Regions from separate parts of the Priestia sp. YIM B13489 genome, predicted to be linked through region 1. Evidence: riboswitches for the same ligand, from Rfam matches in the RefSeq annotation. Region 1 holds a riboswitch; each other region holds the start of a gene.
The links. Region 1 has a riboswitch for ZMP and ZTP ahead of ACFX4W_RS05920 (phosphoribosylaminoimidazolecarboxamide formyltransferase). Riboswitches for the same ligand answer to the same signal wherever they lie in the genome.

Region 1 (5,870 bases):
CTAGTGTCATTGCATATTTACCAGGATCAGCCCCATTATCTAATATACTGCCGTTTTCCGGTAGATACTCTTGTATATAATGCCAGTTTATTTGAAACTCTAAGGGTTCTCTATCTAGGCGTCCCCACTCATCAAATGTTGAGTAATAATCCATAACTTTGTTCATAAAAAAATTCCCCTTCTATGTCTTATGCAACTTCCAATAAATATAAGTATTATTTATTTTGTAGAATTTGTAAACTATTGATGGAGATTACATACAAAGTTAATTAACATAATGTGCGTTATGAATAGTCAAGATATCTAAAATCTTTGTCCATTGTTCTTAAAAAGAATATATTTATATGTCAACTATAACTCCTAGTCAGAAACTAAAAATATGACATCTTTGTTAACAACAAGGTCTTTCTCTTCTTTATCTCGAAATAACCTACTTGTAGAAAAAAATGGTAAAGGAGAAAAATTCTTATGCAAAAAATAAAATCCTCTCTTACAGGTCGCCTGGGTGGTTATACAAAGGAAATGATGAAAGATTTAAATGTGCCAGGAGCAGCAGTCGCAATCATAAAAGATAGAGAAATTATTCTTTCTGAAGGATTTGGGTATCGCGACATTGAAAATAAAAAACCTGTTACACCAAGTACACTGTTTGCAATTGGTTCATCTACAAAAGCTTTTGGGACGCTTTCTCTAAGTTTACTTGCTCAGCAACAAAAGTTTAATTGGGATAAATCTGTTCAAACGTATATTCCTGCTTTTTCACTCCATGATCCTCTAGCAAGCTCACAAACTACAGCTCGTAATTTGGCCTCTCATCGTTCTGGTGTTAGTCGTCATGAATTACTATGGTATGGATCTTCACTAACACGAAAAGACATCGCAGAAAAAATTCAATATTTGGAGCTAGATGCAATTGACTGGCGTAAAAGAGCTATAGAAGATACAGCTAAATTTAAAGAAATGATGAAAGAATTAGATAAGCCTCTTCCACAAGTAAAAGAGACAACCCTTACACATGCAGTAGAAGAATATACAGGGATATTTGAGCATCCTGCATATGGGAAAATGGAAGTGTATAAACAAAACGATACGTTATATTTAAAGTGGGAATCAGTTAATATAGAGATGAAACATCATCATTACAATGTATACACGACAAAGTGGAATCTTTCTCATACGGAAATGACTGTGTTAATTGCCTATGAGATGGACGTAGAAGGCGAATTATCACAGTTTAAATTGCATTTACCACCAATGTTGAGTACAAAGCCGATTGTATTTAGTAGACTCACAGATAGGATTTCATAAAATTAAACATAAAACTTACCACTTAAAATAATGAAAAAAGTATTAGACGAGACGCACCTTCTCGCTTAATACTTTTTTCATTATTTTATTTATATATCTCACTAAATGGTGATGTTCAACATACCTTTTCAGAATTTTTTCTTGGAAGATCGGTAACATATTCTGTTTACATAAAACAGCTTATAAGAATTTATCTGTACATACGTAAAAGCCATTTAAGACTTATCTTAAATGGCTTTTACAATGTTTATGTTATTTCATTTACTCATCAATAATTATGGTATCAGCGTTTATATCCTCGAAACAAAGATTTACTGTTCTTTGTTTCGCTCTGGTTCTATGTATTGTTCCAGCTGGTATAAGTAACGTATCATTCGGTTTTAACACGGCTGTATCCCTATCTTTAAAATCAATTAAAAGTTCTCCCTCCAAAACCATAAAAAGCTCATCTGAATTAGAATGATAGTGCCATTTGTATTCGCCTGAAAATACAGCTATACGAAGACAGTGATTATTAATATTCGATACAGGAAAATTCAAGTGTTGATCTTTAATATCTTTTGTAATTTCTTGAAGATTAATCTTTTCCAGCTCTAATTTCTCTAGCATTACAATTCCCCTTTATATGTTATCTATAATAAATTCAATTTAATTTCCCCATGTAAACTAAACCATTTGAACGATTTCCATTCATAGTTGTATATTCTACTTTCTTGTATTCTAAGGTTTCAAATTGATCTACCCATTCTTTCACACGTTCTTCGCTATGATGACGTAAAATGGCCCCATCTGGTAATTCAAAAACCCCGTATGTATGATACTTAGTGAGTGCCTTTTCATAACGTAATTTATTTCTTTCATCACTATTCAGTAGAAAGTCGTTGATGTAAATAATACCTCCTGGCTTTAGTACCCGTTTAATCTCATTTAAAATAGCGTTTTGTTCCTCACTTTTATGAACACATGTTAAAACTGCAAAAAGTAAGACAGCATCCAAAGAATCATTAGAAAAAGGAAGCTTCCCACTTTGAATAACTTGAAAATCGATTTCTGAGTTATGAGACTTAGCTCTTTTAATCATTTCTTCTGAAAAGTCTACACCATGTAAATTGTTATAATCGTAACTTCTTAATTCCAATAAAGTCCGTCCATACCCACAACCATAATCTAATATGGCAGCATTGTGATTAACATGTGTTAGGAATAATTCAGGTTGAAAAGGCGTAGTAAATTCTTTTTTATTAGCTACTTCATTCCAATATTCATCTTGTTTGATCATCTTTATGAAACAACTCCCTATTGATCTATCAACTTTTATTGCATCATAGCATGTAAAAACATAAAATAATGTGAGATATCTCATATTTTTATAATAGTAGGAGAAAAAATGAAATTTTTAAACGAGCCTATGCAAAGTTACTATATCGAGAAATACTCTATTCAATCACTTTTTTCCTTTCCAATTACTCCATTTATTCAGGTCTGCGAATTTGAACGTGGTGAATTTATCTATAAGGAAGGCTCCTATCCTCAATATATTTATTATCTTGTTGAAGGTAAGGCAAAACTCTATGTTACACACGAAAATGGGAAAGTGTCCTTGATTAATTTTTTACAAGCTCCAACATTTATGGGGGAAGTGGAACTATTAAATTCACAAAGATATTCTAAAGCTATACAAACTGTCACTAAAACCATTTGTTTAGCTATTCCTATTAACACCTGTAAAAATAAGCTCTTAACAGATGTAACATTTCTCAGATATTTATGCAGTTTTTTAAGTGAGAAAGCAACTAAAATTTCAGCAAAGTATACACAAAATCAGGCCTATCCACTCGAGAACCGTCTTGCTGCTTTTATAATGTTGTCGGCTGATGATAACTTTTATAAAGAAAAACATACTGAAGTATGCGAATACTTGGGTGTATCATATCGCCATCTACTCCATGTACTAGCCCAGCTATGTAAATCAAAGACTATTGAAAAGCAGTCGCGAGGTTACATTATTAGGGACAAAGAACGTTTGAAAAAATTAGCTGAATTAAATTAAAGACACTCATAATAACCTCGTTTCATAAGAAAGATGACTATATGTAAATGATATAAAATGTAGTTGCCATAATCGCATGTATCGAAAACATTCTAGAAGAGCCAATCCCTTTATAAGTCTTGGCTCTTTTGGGCTAATCATATTTAATTCATAGCTCAATGATGGAATACACGTATACCTGAATGTGCCATGATCATCCCATATTCATTTGCTGCCTGTGTAACTTGTTCATCTCGTAAAGAATTTCCTGTTTGAACCACATATTTAACGCCACTTTGAGCCGCACGATCGATATTATCACGGAAAGGTAGAAAAGCGTCGGATGCATAGGAAACGCCTTTTAATCTTTTTAGCCATTCTCGTTTTTCACTCTTACTTAGCCTAGCAGGGACCTCCTCAAAACATTGTTTCCAGTGCTCATTTTCTACCTCAGTAATATCATCATTCAGCCATCCATCAATTGCATTATTAACTTCTACACGAGAAATGCCTTCTCTGAACTTCATGTTAAGGGCTCTTGGATGTTGTCTTAGCCACCATTTATCAGCTTTTTCAGCAGCCAACCTCGTACAATGAATACGGGACTGCTGTCCAGCACCAATTCCAATTGTTTGGCCATCTAATGCGAAACAAATGGAGTTTGATTGTGTATATTTTAATGTAATAAGAGCAACAAGAAGGTCTCTCTTTGCATGATCAGGGATATCACATTGAGTCGTAACAATCTGATTGAAAACTTCTTTCCCAATCTGTACATCATTTCTTTGTTGTTCTAGAGTAATGCCAAATATCGTTCTTTTTTCAATTAGATCAGGCACATAATTTGGATCAATCTCTAAAATTAGATATTTTCCTTTCTTTTTCTGTTTCAAAATCTCTAGTGCTTCTTGAGTGTAGCTTGGTGAAACAATCATATCAGAAACCTCTGTTTTGAGGAGGTTAGCTACAGTTATATCCACTTCATCACTAAAAGCAGCACAATCTCCAAATGAAGACATCCTATCTGTCCCACGCGCTCTTGCATAAGCAATCGCTAATGGAGACAGGTCTAGGCCTTTAACAAAATAGGATTCAGTAAGTGTCTCATTTAGTGGAGAGTACACAGCTGCACCTGCTGGACTTACGTGTTTAAAGGATGCAGCTGCAGGTTGATCAGTAGCCTGTCGAAGCTCCTGAACCAGTTGAAAAGCGTTTAATGCATCTAGAAAGTTAATATAACTCGCTTCTCCATTTAAGATTTTAATAGGCGTGTTTTTAGCATTCCGAACTTTAGCTTTACTTTGATTTGGGTTCATTCCGTACCGTAAACCAATCTCTTTCATGTAAAAAATCCCCTTTCTAAATAAAAAAAGTATTTGAACTCATGTTCAAATACTTTGCCCAGGCGTACGGCCGTTATCTATGTGCTTCCTCATGGTTCTCCATGTTTACGCCAGTAACACATAGTCTGTTTTATAAGAAAATTTTACATAATAACAGTAATTTTAACAATACATTTAGCCGAATTTTTCTTTTTTAGTTGTATATGATATACAGATCTAGTTTACATAATACAGCTTTCCGGGACACATGAAGAAGGAAACCCTTTGGCGTAGAAGGATTTTACCTTTTTAAGTCCAAGTAAGATAGTAATAGTAACTTATAAAGCAATTGAAGGATGCAGAAATGGAGGGAAGTAAAGTTGCCTAACAGCGAGTATCCATACTATTTTATAAAGGTAGGTAAATTATATTACGTATATCATTCGTATAAGAACGTAAAAAGGAAAGAGGTATCCAGTTACGAATTTACTAATGAGGAATCATTAGCATTTCCCATTGATGAAGAGTCTGCTAAACAAGTGGCAGATGAATGTGGAGGTCATATTGTAATGAAGAATGCTACGTTTAATGATTATATCAGCCAAGGAGAAAGATGGAGTAATTTTATAGATAGAAAAAAGAAGAACATATGGAGAATCTATATCATTAATTGAATGATAAAACCTTTTAACTACTATTTATTTTGAAGAAAAACACACAATTTGTCGTCACTAAGTATAAATAATGAAACTATTAATTTTTATAAAATGTTTTAGTATTTACTTATATGCTAAAGTTAGTTTTATGTAGGTTATAAATATCTTAAATAAGTTACATCTCTAATCAACACATCAGATTAAACTAAAAATGCTGAGTGATTTAACAATTTCTATTATAATTCTTCCATGCAACCTTTATTTCTAACCTTATCATATTGAAATATCTTCCCTCGTCAAAAAATGTAATATATTACTAATGAAAACAATAAAAAGCATATTGTACACTTAATGGGTATGTAAGTAATATTTTATGGAGGTTTTAAATTGAAAGCTACTGGCATCGTTAGGAAACTAGACAACCTGGGAAGAGTAGTCTTACCCATCGAATTAAGAAGAACATTAAATATTAAAAAGAACGACCCTGTTGAAATTTTTGTAGATAATGAGAACATTGTGTTGAAAAAATATTCACCTAATTTAGCCTGTAAAGTG
Region 2 (5,870 bases), 4.5 Mb from region 1:
CATTTGAGAACTCTTTTGGAACGAGCCGCTTGTTGGTTGGGATTATTATGACAGTTATATTTGCGGTAATTATTTTTGGCGGAATCAAACGCATCGCCAAGATATCGGAATACATCGTGGTCGTATTAGCCGTTTTATACATTGGAATGGCTCTGTTCATTATCTTTAAAAATATCGATCAAATGCCTGCGGTTCTATCTCTAATTGTGAAAAATGCATTTGGATTTGAACAGGCGCTTGGGGGGTCAATTGGTGCAACGTTAATCAACGGAGTAAAGCGCGGACTGTTTTCCAATGAAGCAGGAATGGGAAGTGCTCCCAACGCCGCGGCAACTGCAGTGACGAGCCATCCAGTTAAACAAGGTCTTATCCAAGCATTTGGTGTCTTGACGGATACACTCGTGATTTGTACAAGCACAGCATTTATCGTTCTCTTATCCCCCGCCTATAAGCAGGGACTAAGCGGCATTGAACTAACGCAAGCTTCTCTTAGTACCCATATTGGCTCTTGGGCATCAGGGTTTTTAGCTATCATGGTATTTCTATTTGCTTTTAGTACGCTAATTGGCAATTATTATTATGGAGAAACGAATATTGAGTTTTTAAATTCAAATAAGTTGTGGCTTTGGTCTTATCGTGTAGGTGTTTTAGCGATGGTTATTTTTGGATCGATCGCTCAGCTTCAGCTTGTATGGAATTTGGCAGACTTATTTATGGGGATGATGGTAGTCGTGAACTTGATTGCTATTTTTCTATTATCGAAAGTGGCATTTTCCGCCTTGCATGACTATACTGAGCAAAAAAAGGAAGGAAAAAATCCAGTCTTTTATAGAGATGCGTTAGAAAACAATCAAAATATCGAATGTTGGGAAAGAGAATCTGCTCCGCCCCCTTCTGAAAAAGAGAATATTATCTAAAAAAAGTTCAGCCAATTGGCTGAACTTTTTTTATGCGTTTTTCTTTAATTCAGTTTGCGCAGTGCCTTTAGAAAACAATGTTTCTTTCACGCCGTTAGTTGCTGCTTTTGTTTTGGCCGAAAAGATTGGATTTAAAATAACAACTACGAGTAAGTTAGATAATAATCCCCAGAATCCTTCATAAAGACCAAATGAATTTCCTGTGGCATGTACGGTAAACGTCACAACCAGCCCTACTACTAATCCAGCAATCGTACTTTCTTTCGATTGATTTCTCCAGAACAGACTGATAACGATAGCCGGGAAGATTTGTACCATACCGGATACCCCTAGTAACTGTAGGGAAACAAGTGCTTGAGGGAATAATAAACCGAATAAAAGTGCCAGTCCAATAACAACGAAAACCATCGAACGAGTAACCATTGTTAATGTTTTACCCTGTACATTTGGATTAATTAAATCTCTGAATATATTATTTGCAAATAAGTTAGACGCTCCGATAGCCATGATAGAACATGGAATTAATGAAGCAAGAGCAATCGTTGCATAAGCTAACCCTTGGCCAATGCCGCCATATGAATATTGAATTAAGGTTAATAATGCTAATCTAGGATCCGTTGTATCTTGAGGTAATACTTGATAAGCAATAAATCCTAAGAAGATGACTAGAATTAAAACAATATTGTAAAGCGGTAAGAAAATAGCATTTTTACGAAGCGAATCTGCACTTTTAGCAGTGAAAACACCTGTAGCAGCGTGGGCCCACATGAATAAAGCTAAAGCAGATACGAGTGATGCTGTAATAAACCATGGAATGCCTTTAGGTCCTTGTGTTGGGATCGTTAATAGCTGAGGTGAATCCTTTGCAACATTGTCGATCATGTTGCCCCAGCTTCCAAAATGCATAATTGGCAGAGAAACAACCATAAATAACATAATCGCCCATACTAAAATATCTTTAATAATTGCCGTATATGTGGGACCTTTAATTCCGCTGAAAAAGGTATAAAGAGCCACAAGAAAGAATGAAAGAATAACGACTGCTTTTACGTTAATGTAGCCAGTTCCTGCAACGCGAAGAGTATCTTGAATACCGCTAAGCTGAAGATCAATATATGGAATGAGCATCAATACACCTACTATAGCAATTAAAGAGGAGAGAAATTTACTGCTAAAACGTTCTCTGGCATAATCAGCAAGCGTAGTAAGTTTGTGCTTTTTAGCAACAGTCCAAAGCTTTGGAAGAAAAAAGTATGAAATTAAAAAGGCTAAAACAGAGTAAGGAATAGCAAAAAATGCGATGCTTCCCCCCTGATAAGCTGTACTTGTAAGACCTAGGAATGTATAAGCAGTATATAAATCTGCTCCTACTAAAAGCCAGACGAGCAGGCTTCCAAAACGTCTTCCACCTACAGCCCACTCTTCAACTGAGCTTCTAGATGATTTGTCACGTCCCGCTATAAAGCCAATTGCGATAACGACAAGAACAATTGCTGATGTGATTAAAAGTGCGGTTAAATTTCCTTGCATTATTCAATGTCCCCCCAAGATTTTTGTAAACGATAAATGATAAATGTACACACAGGCGTTAAGAAGACCCATAAAAATAACCATAAATGCAAAAGAGGTAATCCAAAAATAATTGGATGAATGTTATTTACAAAAGGTAAAAAAACGAATTGAGCAATAAATGGAATGATGAATAAAATAAAAATTATGAATTTTCTGTTCAATTTTACTCCTCCTACTAAAAATTTATCTAACAATGTTCACTATGATAGCAAGTCTGACATGGTAAAGCAATAAGTTTTTTGAAAATTTCGTTATAATCTATGGAAATTTTTTTAGAAAAACAAAAAAGAGGTTATGGTGGGAGTATATTTGAAATGATTACGAAGGAAAAAAAGGGGGATAATCTAAGCGAAGTTGCTCTTGAAGCAAAAAGAGAACGGTAAAGAAGAAATTTAGTTTTGACCGGGAAGTTTTTATTATTTCGCTGAGATAAAGTATATTGCTATTGCATCATAAGAAAAGAATTTGTATGTTCAAATAGAGATTCATGGAAAGAATAAAACAGAGCAAATAAAAAAACTAGACAATAAGTGCTTGTCTAGTTCCACCACTCTGTCAGTGGTCCTTTGTCGCCATAAACAGGATCTGTTGTAGGAATAGGTACTTGTGCAATTTCATCAAATACGTGAGGGCGATCAGTTTGTTTTCCTGTTCTTAAATTGTAATCCATGCCCTCTGGATAAGCTCCAACCACTTTAAAATCAGCAGTTGACTGCAGACGCATATGCCCTGTTCCTGCAGGAAGTACGAGCACATCGCCAGCATGCACCACGATATTTTCCCCCATATGTCCACCTAGTTTTAAACGTGCAGATCCGCTAATTACACCTAGTGCTTCATGAGAATTACTGTGGTAATGGTGAAAATCATGTATGCCGCCTACCCAGCTGTTTTTCCAGTTGTGAGAATTAAAAATGCTCTCCACTTTCTCTTTCTTACTAATAAATACGTGTTCATACAACAAAACTGGAAGACGAGGGTGATTTGGAATGGTTCCGTCGTCATCAAAATAAAGAACTTTTACATTTGCATAATTCATAAGCATCCCTCTAACAATCTTTTTTCGTAATTTTCCCTGTTTTGCGCTTGCGTAAACAGAGAAGTTTGCTCGAAGTACTTCATTTGTTGCGAAGTGCATGATATGTAGGTTTTAACGTTTTCCTAAAAGAAGTCTCCCACTTCAAGCGTAGCTAAGCGGTGGGCAGTTCACTTTAGTATCTTTTCTTCATATTGTATATAAGTAAAGGGTCTAGTGCAAGAATTCTATGGATATATAGCTGTTAATTCTTATTATGTAAATGAATATTATATATTAATATAATTTTTATAAGGTAATCTGCTCGTGGAGTAAAAGAATCAAACAACAAGAAAGGTTAGGATTTTAGTTGTTTTTTGTAATTAAAAAGAGATTTCAGAAGTTTTATTCGGAATTTTACGAATAATTTATTATCTTTATAAAAGTAATGTAAACATTTTTGTGTATTGAGTAATAGAAATGAATGTTATATACTGATAAAAAATATATTCCTATATGTGACTGGCGCAACATGGATGACCATGGGGGAGCATATAGCGTATAAGCCGCGCGCCTGGGCAAACACTTGAGAAAATTCCGCAAGTGTTTTTTTTATTTTCCTAGGGAAGAGGAGTAGATTTGGATGAGCAATATGCAAAGGAAGATGGGAACATTTGCTTTAACCATGACAGGCATAGGTTCGATTATCGGTTCAGGGTGGCTGTTTGGAGCATGGAAAGCAGCTCAAATTGCGGGACCCGCGGCTATTTTTTCATGGGTTATTGGAATGGTGGTTATTTTGACCATTGCCCTATCATATGCTGAACTGGGCGCGATGTTTCCACAAGCAGGAGGGATGGTTAAATATCCTCAGTATTCACACGGATCATTTATTGGTTTTTTGGCTGCTTGGGCTAACTGGATTTCAATCGCTTCAACGATAACAGTGGAGGCTATTGCATCTGTGCAATATATGAGTACTTGGCCGTGGAAGTGGGCTCGCTGGACTCATGAATTGGTAGACAATGGCATTTTAACGTCCAAGGGGTTGGCAGTTGCGTCTTTGTTATTATTCGTTTACTTTTTTGTGAACTATTGGACGGTAAATCTCTTTGCGAAAGCAAACTCATTTATTACGATTGTTAAATTAATTATTCCTGGTTTAACGGCAGGGGCTTTATTTTTCGCTGGTTTTCATAGTGGAAACTTTTCAAGTGAGCATGGGGTTGCCCCTTATGGGTGGGCCAGTGTTTTAACGGCAGTGGCAACATCAGGTATTGTGTTTGCATTTAATGGGTTTCAAAGTCCTGTAAATATGGCAGGAGAAGCAAAATCACCTAATAAATCGATTCCGATAGCTGTAATTGGTTCAATTTTTATTGCAGGAATTGTATACATTATATTGCAAATTGTCTTTATCGGAGCAGTAAGTCCGTCATCAATTGCTGATGGATGGAATCATTTGAATTTTAATTCTCCTTTTGCTGATTTAGCGATTGCGCTTGGAATTAACTGGCTAACAATTGTGTTATACGCAGACGCATTTGTTTCTCCTTCCGGCACAGGTGCTACATATACGGCAACTACTTCTAGAATGTTATACGGGATGCAGCAAAATGGATACTTGCCAAAGATATTTGGTACTCTTCATCCACTTTACAATGTCCCGCGCCCAGCTATGTGGCTGAATTTAGCAGCTTGCTTCTTGTTTCTCTTTTTATTTAGAGGATGGGGTGTCTTAGCAGAAGTGATCTCAGTAGCGACGCTTATCTCTTATATTATGGGTCCTGTAGCGCTTATAACATTAAGAAAAACGGCTTCACACTTTTACCGTCCATTTTATTTAAAAGGGGCATCAGTTATTGCGCCATGCGGCTTCGTTTTTGCTTCCTTGACGCTTTACTGGGCAAGGTGGCCACTTACAGGTGAAGTGATCTTTATTATGGCAATTGGCCTGCCTGTTTATTTTTATTACCAAGCGAAAAATAAATGGGTGGGCTTTAAAAAAGAATTTTTAACCGGGGCTTGGATGCTTATCTATTTAGCGTGCATGATTTTTATTTCCTACATAGGAAGCGAAAAATTCGGAGGCAAAAATATTTTGCCTTTCGGATGGGATATGCTAGTGATTGCTTGCGTATCATTAGCTTTTTATTACTGGGGAATTAAAAGCGGCAAATCTAACCGATATATGAAAGAAGCTGAACAAATCAATCAAGAAAATTTTAAATCTAAATAAAAAAACACGAGCCCGTGCTCGTGTTTTTTTATTTAGGTCAGTGGAGAATTTAGACTTAGTTTTTATCAAAATATTGTAAAAAATATAGATTTTAAGGTTTAAGTATTTATACAGGGGGAACCTTTAT
Region 3 (5,870 bases), 4.7 Mb from region 1:
CGGCTAACATTGGAAGCAGTCTAACTCCAATGGGAAATCCTCAAAATCTTTTCATATTTACTAACTACGGAATAAGGCCTATACAATTTTTCACAACAATCCTTCTATTAGTGGTTCTTGGAATTATTCTGTTATTCTTTCTTAATCAAAGATTGAATAGTAAAACATTGGAAATGGAACTTCCGTATATTCCTATAAATAATAAAAAAAAAGCAACAGTATGGGGAATACTATTTGGCATCATATCTGTATCCATACTAGGGGTTTTAAGCTATAAACTTGCGTTTATCATCGTATTGGGAACCGCATGTATACTTGACATAAAATTATTGAAGAAAATTGATTATTTATTGCTTATTACTTTTATATGCTTTTTTATATTTATAGGAAACATATCGGAATTAAAGGTAGTACAGACATTTGCCAACGAAAATCTCAAAAGTCCCACATCTATCTTTTTCAGTTCCATAATTTTAAGCCAACTGATAAGCAATGTACCAGCTGCGATCTTTTTATCAAAATTCTCCGTGAATTGGCAGCCTTTATTAGTAGGTGTGAATTTAGGTGGACTTGGCACGATTGTGGCTTCCCTCGCAAGTGTAATTTCATTTAAACTTTTTATTAAGAGAGATCCACAAAAAAGTAAAATGTACCTTATAAGGTTTAGCTTTTATAACTTTTCGATTTTAGCTCTTTTAACTCTTGTTTATTATTTTACGATGAAAAATCAACATTTCTTTTAATACAAAGTAATTGGTTTAAACAACTTTGGGGTTCTACCAATATAAAAAAACCAATTTCTCAAATTTTAATACTGAGAAATTGGTTTTTTATTATGAGATTTTAATTTGATATAATAGTATTTTTAATTTTTTTCCACATAACTCAATAGGGGGATACAACGAAATGAGTAAAAAAACGGCTTTGTTGCTTATAGATGTCCAAAACATCATGTTTTCTTATGAAGGTGGATCTTTATGGAATGAACAGCAAGTGCTTCAAAATATTACTTATCTAAGGGAAAAAGCTCACCAATCTAATGTACCAATTATCTATATCCAGCATACAGACCCTAGTTATAATAGTATGCTTAGTGAAGGAAAAGTCACATGGGAAATCCATCGTGATGTTAGCCCCTTACCAACAGACATAGTTATTCAAAAATCTTCTTGAGACGCATTTTATCAAACAACTCTACATAAAAAACTTCAGGAACTTGAAATTGGAAGATTAGTCATTGCAGGGATGCAAACTGAATTTTGTTTAGATACTACTTGTAGAAGAGCATATAGCTTAGGTTATAAAGAGAATATCTTAGTAAAAGATGCTCATAGCACATTTGATACGGCTGTGCTTTCAGCTTCAAAAATAGTAGAACATCATAATAATATTCTAGGCGGCAGATTCGTTACATTAAAAGAAGTAAAGAAAATTATATTTTAATCTAATAAATAACTTTTCAAAGGAAAAAACAGCCTTTCAAAGGCTGTTTTTTGTTCCTGGAACGCACATTATGGTAACTAATTTCGTATAGGATATACATCTAGTCCTCCTTTATTTGTTAAAATTAAAGAAAAGGGGGGAGGGACCATATGATCATATCTGCAATGGTTGCTGTAGGAAAAGAAAATGTAATTGGGAAGGATAATGATATTCCCTGGAGACTCCCAAATGATTGGAAATATCTAAGAAAAGTTACTATGGGGCATTCAATTATTTTAGGTAGGAAGAATTATGAATCCATCGGAAAACCTCTGGAGGGACGTAAAAATATTATAATGACCACAAATGAAAATTATAAAGCTCCAGGTTGTTATATAGCTCATTCAGTTGAACAAGCTCTTTCCATGTGCGAAGGGGAAGAAGTATTTATCCTTGGAGGAGAGGAAATTTATCGACAATTCCAACCCTACACTCATAAATTGTACATAACTAAAATCAATCATTATTTCAAAGGTGATCGCTTCTTTCCAGAGTTTGATTTTTCTCTATGGAAAGAGTTATCGGTTGAAAAAGGTATTGAAGATGAAAGAAATCATTATGAACATTACTTTCATGTATATGAAAAAATCAACTAATTAAGTTAAGATACCAATAAATACCTTTTATGTAAATTAGATTAGTATATAATATATAATTTAAAAAGAAAAATTTAGATAAAAGTATTGTTAAAATTACTTTTATTATGTAAAATTTACCTATAAAACAGACTATGTGTTACTGGCGTAAACATGGAGGACCATGAGGAAGCACATAGATAACGGCCGTACGCCTGGGCAAAGTATTTGAACATGAGTTCAAATACTTTTTTTATTTAGAAAGGAGATTTTTAAATGAAAGAGATTGGTTTACGGTACGGAATGAATCCAAATCAAGGTAAAGCTAAAGTTTACAATGCAGAAAACACACCTATTAAAATCTTAAACGGAGAAGCTAGTTATATTAACTTTCTAGATGCATTAAATGCTTTTCAATTGGTTCGAGAGCTTCGGCAAGCCACTAGTCAACCTGCAGCAGCATCTTTTAAACATGTAAGTCCAGCAGGTGCAGCTGTGTACTCTCCACTAAATAAGACACTTACTGAATCCTATTTTGTTGAAGGCTTAGACCTGTCTCCTTTAGCGATCGCTTATGCAAGAGCGCGTGGAACAGATAGGATGTCTTCGTTTGGAGATTGTGCTGCTTTTAGTGATGTAGTAGATATAACTGTAGCTAATCTCCTCAAAACAGAGGTTTCTGATATGATTGTTGCACCAAGCTACACTCAAGAAGCATTAGAGATTTTGAAACAGAAAAAGAAAGGAAAATATCTAATTTTAGAGATTGACCCAAACTATGTGCCTGATCCAATTGAAAAAAGAACGGTATTTGGAATTACTCTAGAACAAGAAAGAAATGATGTACAGATTGGGCAGGAAGTTTTTAATCATATTGTTACGACTCAACATGATATTCCTCATAATGCAAAGAGAGACCTACTTGTTGCTCTTATTACATTGAAATATACACAATCCAACTCTATTTGCTTCGCTTTAGATTGCCAAACGATTGGAATTGGTGCTGGACAACAGTCCCGTATTCATTGTACAAGGTTGGCAGCTGAAAAAGCTGATAAATGGTGGTTAAGACAACATCCAAGGGCCCTTAACATGAAGTTCAGAGAAGGCATTTCTCGTGTAGAAGTGAATAATGCAATTGATGGATGGTTGAATGATGATATTACTGAGGTAGAAAACGAACAATGGAAAAGGTGTTTTGAAGAGGTCCCTGCTAGGCTAAGTAAGAGTGAAAAACAAGAATGGCTAAAAAGATTAAAAGACGTTTCTTATGCATCCGATGCTTTTTTACCGTTCCGTGATAATATAGATCGTGCAGCTCAAAGTGGCGTTAAGTATGTGGTTCAAACAGGGAATTCTTTACGAGATGAACAAGTTACACAGGCAGCAAATGAATATGGAATGATTATGGCTCATTCAGGTATTCGTGTGTTTCATCATTAAAGCTATAAATAGATTGTTAAAAATCCATTTAAATTAATTCATTATTTATATCTAACTTAATAATAAAGGGGAATAAACTTCATGTTAAATGTACGTATAGCAACCGTAGAAGATGCTGATGCAATTGTTGCAATAAAGCAAGAAATTGTTATAACGAACGATTTTCTTCTTCGATTACCTGAAGAAGTACAAGAAACAGCAGAAGAATATCAAAAAAAGATACAAATAAGACAAGAAAATGGTGGTTTAACATTAATTGTAGAATTTAATAATCAAGTTGTTGGATTTCTTTCTTTTCACAGGCCTTCCTATATGCGTTTGCATCATACTGGATCGTTTGGCATTTGCGTGAAGCAAGAGTTCTCAAACAAGGGAGTTGGAACAACGTTACTCTCTTATTTAATAGAATGGTCAAAAGAACAAAAAGGGTTGGAAAAAATAAATTTAGATGTATTTTCAAACAATAAAAGAGCTATTCATTTGTATAAAAAGTTAGGATTTAAAGAAGAAGGAAAGCAAATAAATCAAATTAGGCTTAAAGATGGCTCCTACGCTGATATTATTTTCATGGCATTATCTATATAAATCTTTGTCCTAGAAAAAGAGATCAGTATTACTGATCTCTTTTTACATTCTATTTTTTATACCTTGAGAATTAGTAATTGGACAGAAAAATTTTATTTTTAAGACTTTGTTAAATAGTATCATTGTTTTTTAGATGTGAACTACGGGAACGTTCGATTTGAATGTATCCGTTCCTATTCTATTAAAGCCCCCTATAAAGGAATAATTGTAAAGCTAACGAAGGTTTTTTAAAAGCTGCGTTTCCCTGCCCAAGCTCCTTGCATTTTACTTAGGAATACAATTTGCCCAATATGATATGCATCGTGCAATGCTAAACTCTTCAGTTCAAGCACTAATGATCTTTCTCCAGGGATCTGTCTATACAAATCTTCATGTTCTGATTTTGCTAGTATTTTTTCAAGCTCACGGTGAACATAAAAGTATTCTTGCTTTGTTTCCTTCCAATTTTGAAACGTCTCAGTTGGTAATCGAAATGTAGATTCATTATCTTCTGCCTGTGGTTCATTCGCTGTTTCACCAAGAAATCGCATGAGAAGTCTCTTTTCATAGAAAAGTAAATGACAAACTAATTCCCAAATGGAATTCATTCCCCCATCAACTGGTTTCCAAATAGCCTGTTCAAAAGTAATATCCTTTAGCACCTTTTCAAGTGGTGGAAACCAGTCTTCTTTATCTAAGCAGCTTGCCCATTGTTGTAACAAAAGTGTCTTTACATCCATTTTCTATTCCCTCCATTTCTGCATCCTTCAATCGCTTTATAAGTCACTATTACTATCTTACTTGGACCTAAAAAGGTAAAATCCTTCTAAAAAAGCCACTCTTTTAGAGTGAATTAAATGATTAGAATATTATTAATGTCTCCTTTCAAGATTAACCTTAGGTTCACCAAACCACTTTATAATGGCGAAAAAGCCTTTAAGATAATATACTCTTAAAGGCTTTTTTGTGCGATAACGCTGATTATGTAAATTCACTTCTAATAAAAAAGAAGCCGTTGTGGATATAGACAAAGGCTTCTCATATTCATAGACACAATGAGAAATACTCTAGCTAGTTAAACTTGATAGATGAAATGAGAGAATTCAATACCGATTTTAACTGTTCACTCGTTGTAGAATCTAAGATTTCGATTTTATTATTGATTTTGGTTCCTACAGCACCAATTTGTAAAGTACTTTCTTTTGGGATTTTCGCTTCAATCATCTCTAAGGTAAGCATAATGGATTCGTGAGCTTTATCTCCACCTGAACTACGTGAAGAAGCACTAATAACAGCTACTGGTTTATTCACAAATTCTCCCGAAGATACAATCCAATCGAGAGCATTTTTTAGGACCCCTGGGACTCCCCTAGCATATTCTGGTGTACATATTATTACACCATCAGCTAATTTCAGTTGGTTACGTAAGTCCTTAACAGGATCAGGAGGACTATCAGTATCTATTTCAGGATTGAAATGAGGAAGGTGTTCCAATCCTTCATAAAATTGAAAATCAGTATTTTCAGGTCTTAGATTGGAAACAGCATACAAAACATTTGTGTTAGAAGAATTTTTACGCAAACTGCCTGAAATAGCGAGTATCTTTATTCCGTTTTTATCCATGCTATCATCCTGCTTCCTCATTATTTATACGGTTTTCATCATATTATTTAAAATATCATAAACCAATTGGAAAGTAATGAAACCATCATCTTCTAGAAAATGACCACCCTTTTCAACAGGATAAAAAGATGCATCCAATTGTTTGGATAAATTTTGGCTTAACTGAAAAGGAACAATATAGTC

Region 2: another riboswitch for ZMP and ZTP. It lies ahead of ACFX4W_RS29120 (glutamate/serine transporter AimA); the one in region 1 lies ahead of ACFX4W_RS05920 (phosphoribosylaminoimidazolecarboxamide formyltransferase).
Region 3: another riboswitch for ZMP and ZTP. It lies ahead of ACFX4W_RS30435 (phosphoribosylaminoimidazolecarboxamide formyltransferase); the one in region 1 lies ahead of ACFX4W_RS05920 (phosphoribosylaminoimidazolecarboxamide formyltransferase).

The regions. Positions count from the first base shown of each region.
Region 1 covers NZ_JBHZOQ010000053.1:36,611-42,480, forward strand. Annotated here, with positions in the region: gene ACFX4W_RS05895 (class I SAM-dependent methyltransferase) at 1-166, opposite strand, end outside; gene ACFX4W_RS05900 (serine hydrolase) at 469-1,308, shown strand; gene ACFX4W_RS05905 (cupin domain-containing protein) at 1,570-1,899, opposite strand; gene ACFX4W_RS05910 (class I SAM-dependent methyltransferase) at 1,952-2,587, opposite strand; gene yeiL (transcriptional regulator YeiL) at 2,696-3,358, shown strand; gene ACFX4W_RS05920 (phosphoribosylaminoimidazolecarboxamide formyltransferase) at 3,514-4,680, opposite strand; ZMP/ZTP riboswitch at 4,730-4,808, opposite strand; gene ACFX4W_RS05925 (hypothetical protein) at 5,040-5,333, shown strand; partial or broken gene ACFX4W_RS05930 (AbrB/MazE/SpoVT family DNA-binding domain-containing protein) at 5,703-5,870, shown strand, end outside.
Region 2 covers NZ_JBHZOQ010000053.1:4,523,145-4,529,014, reverse strand. Annotated here, with positions in the region: gene ACFX4W_RS29140 (alanine/glycine:cation symporter family protein) at 1-917, shown strand, start outside; gene ACFX4W_RS29135 (sodium:solute symporter family protein) at 948-2,447, opposite strand; gene ACFX4W_RS29130 (DUF3311 domain-containing protein) at 2,447-2,650, opposite strand; gene ACFX4W_RS29125 (cupin domain-containing protein) at 3,028-3,627, opposite strand; ZMP/ZTP riboswitch at 4,013-4,091, shown strand; gene ACFX4W_RS29120 (glutamate/serine transporter AimA) at 4,148-5,743, shown strand.
Region 3 covers NZ_JBHZOQ010000053.1:4,786,274-4,792,143, reverse strand. Annotated here, with positions in the region: gene ACFX4W_RS30450 (SLC13 family permease) at 1-743, shown strand, start outside; partial or broken gene ACFX4W_RS30445 (cysteine hydrolase family protein) at 907-1,443, shown strand; gene ACFX4W_RS30440 (dihydrofolate reductase) at 1,593-2,078, shown strand; ZMP/ZTP riboswitch at 2,207-2,285, shown strand; gene ACFX4W_RS30435 (phosphoribosylaminoimidazolecarboxamide formyltransferase) at 2,334-3,500, shown strand; gene ACFX4W_RS30430 (GNAT family N-acetyltransferase) at 3,582-4,085, shown strand; gene ACFX4W_RS30425 (DinB family protein) at 4,313-4,804, opposite strand; gene ACFX4W_RS30420 (NADPH-dependent FMN reductase) at 5,136-5,687, opposite strand; gene ACFX4W_RS30415 (RBBP9/YdeN family alpha/beta hydrolase) at 5,712-5,870, opposite strand, start outside.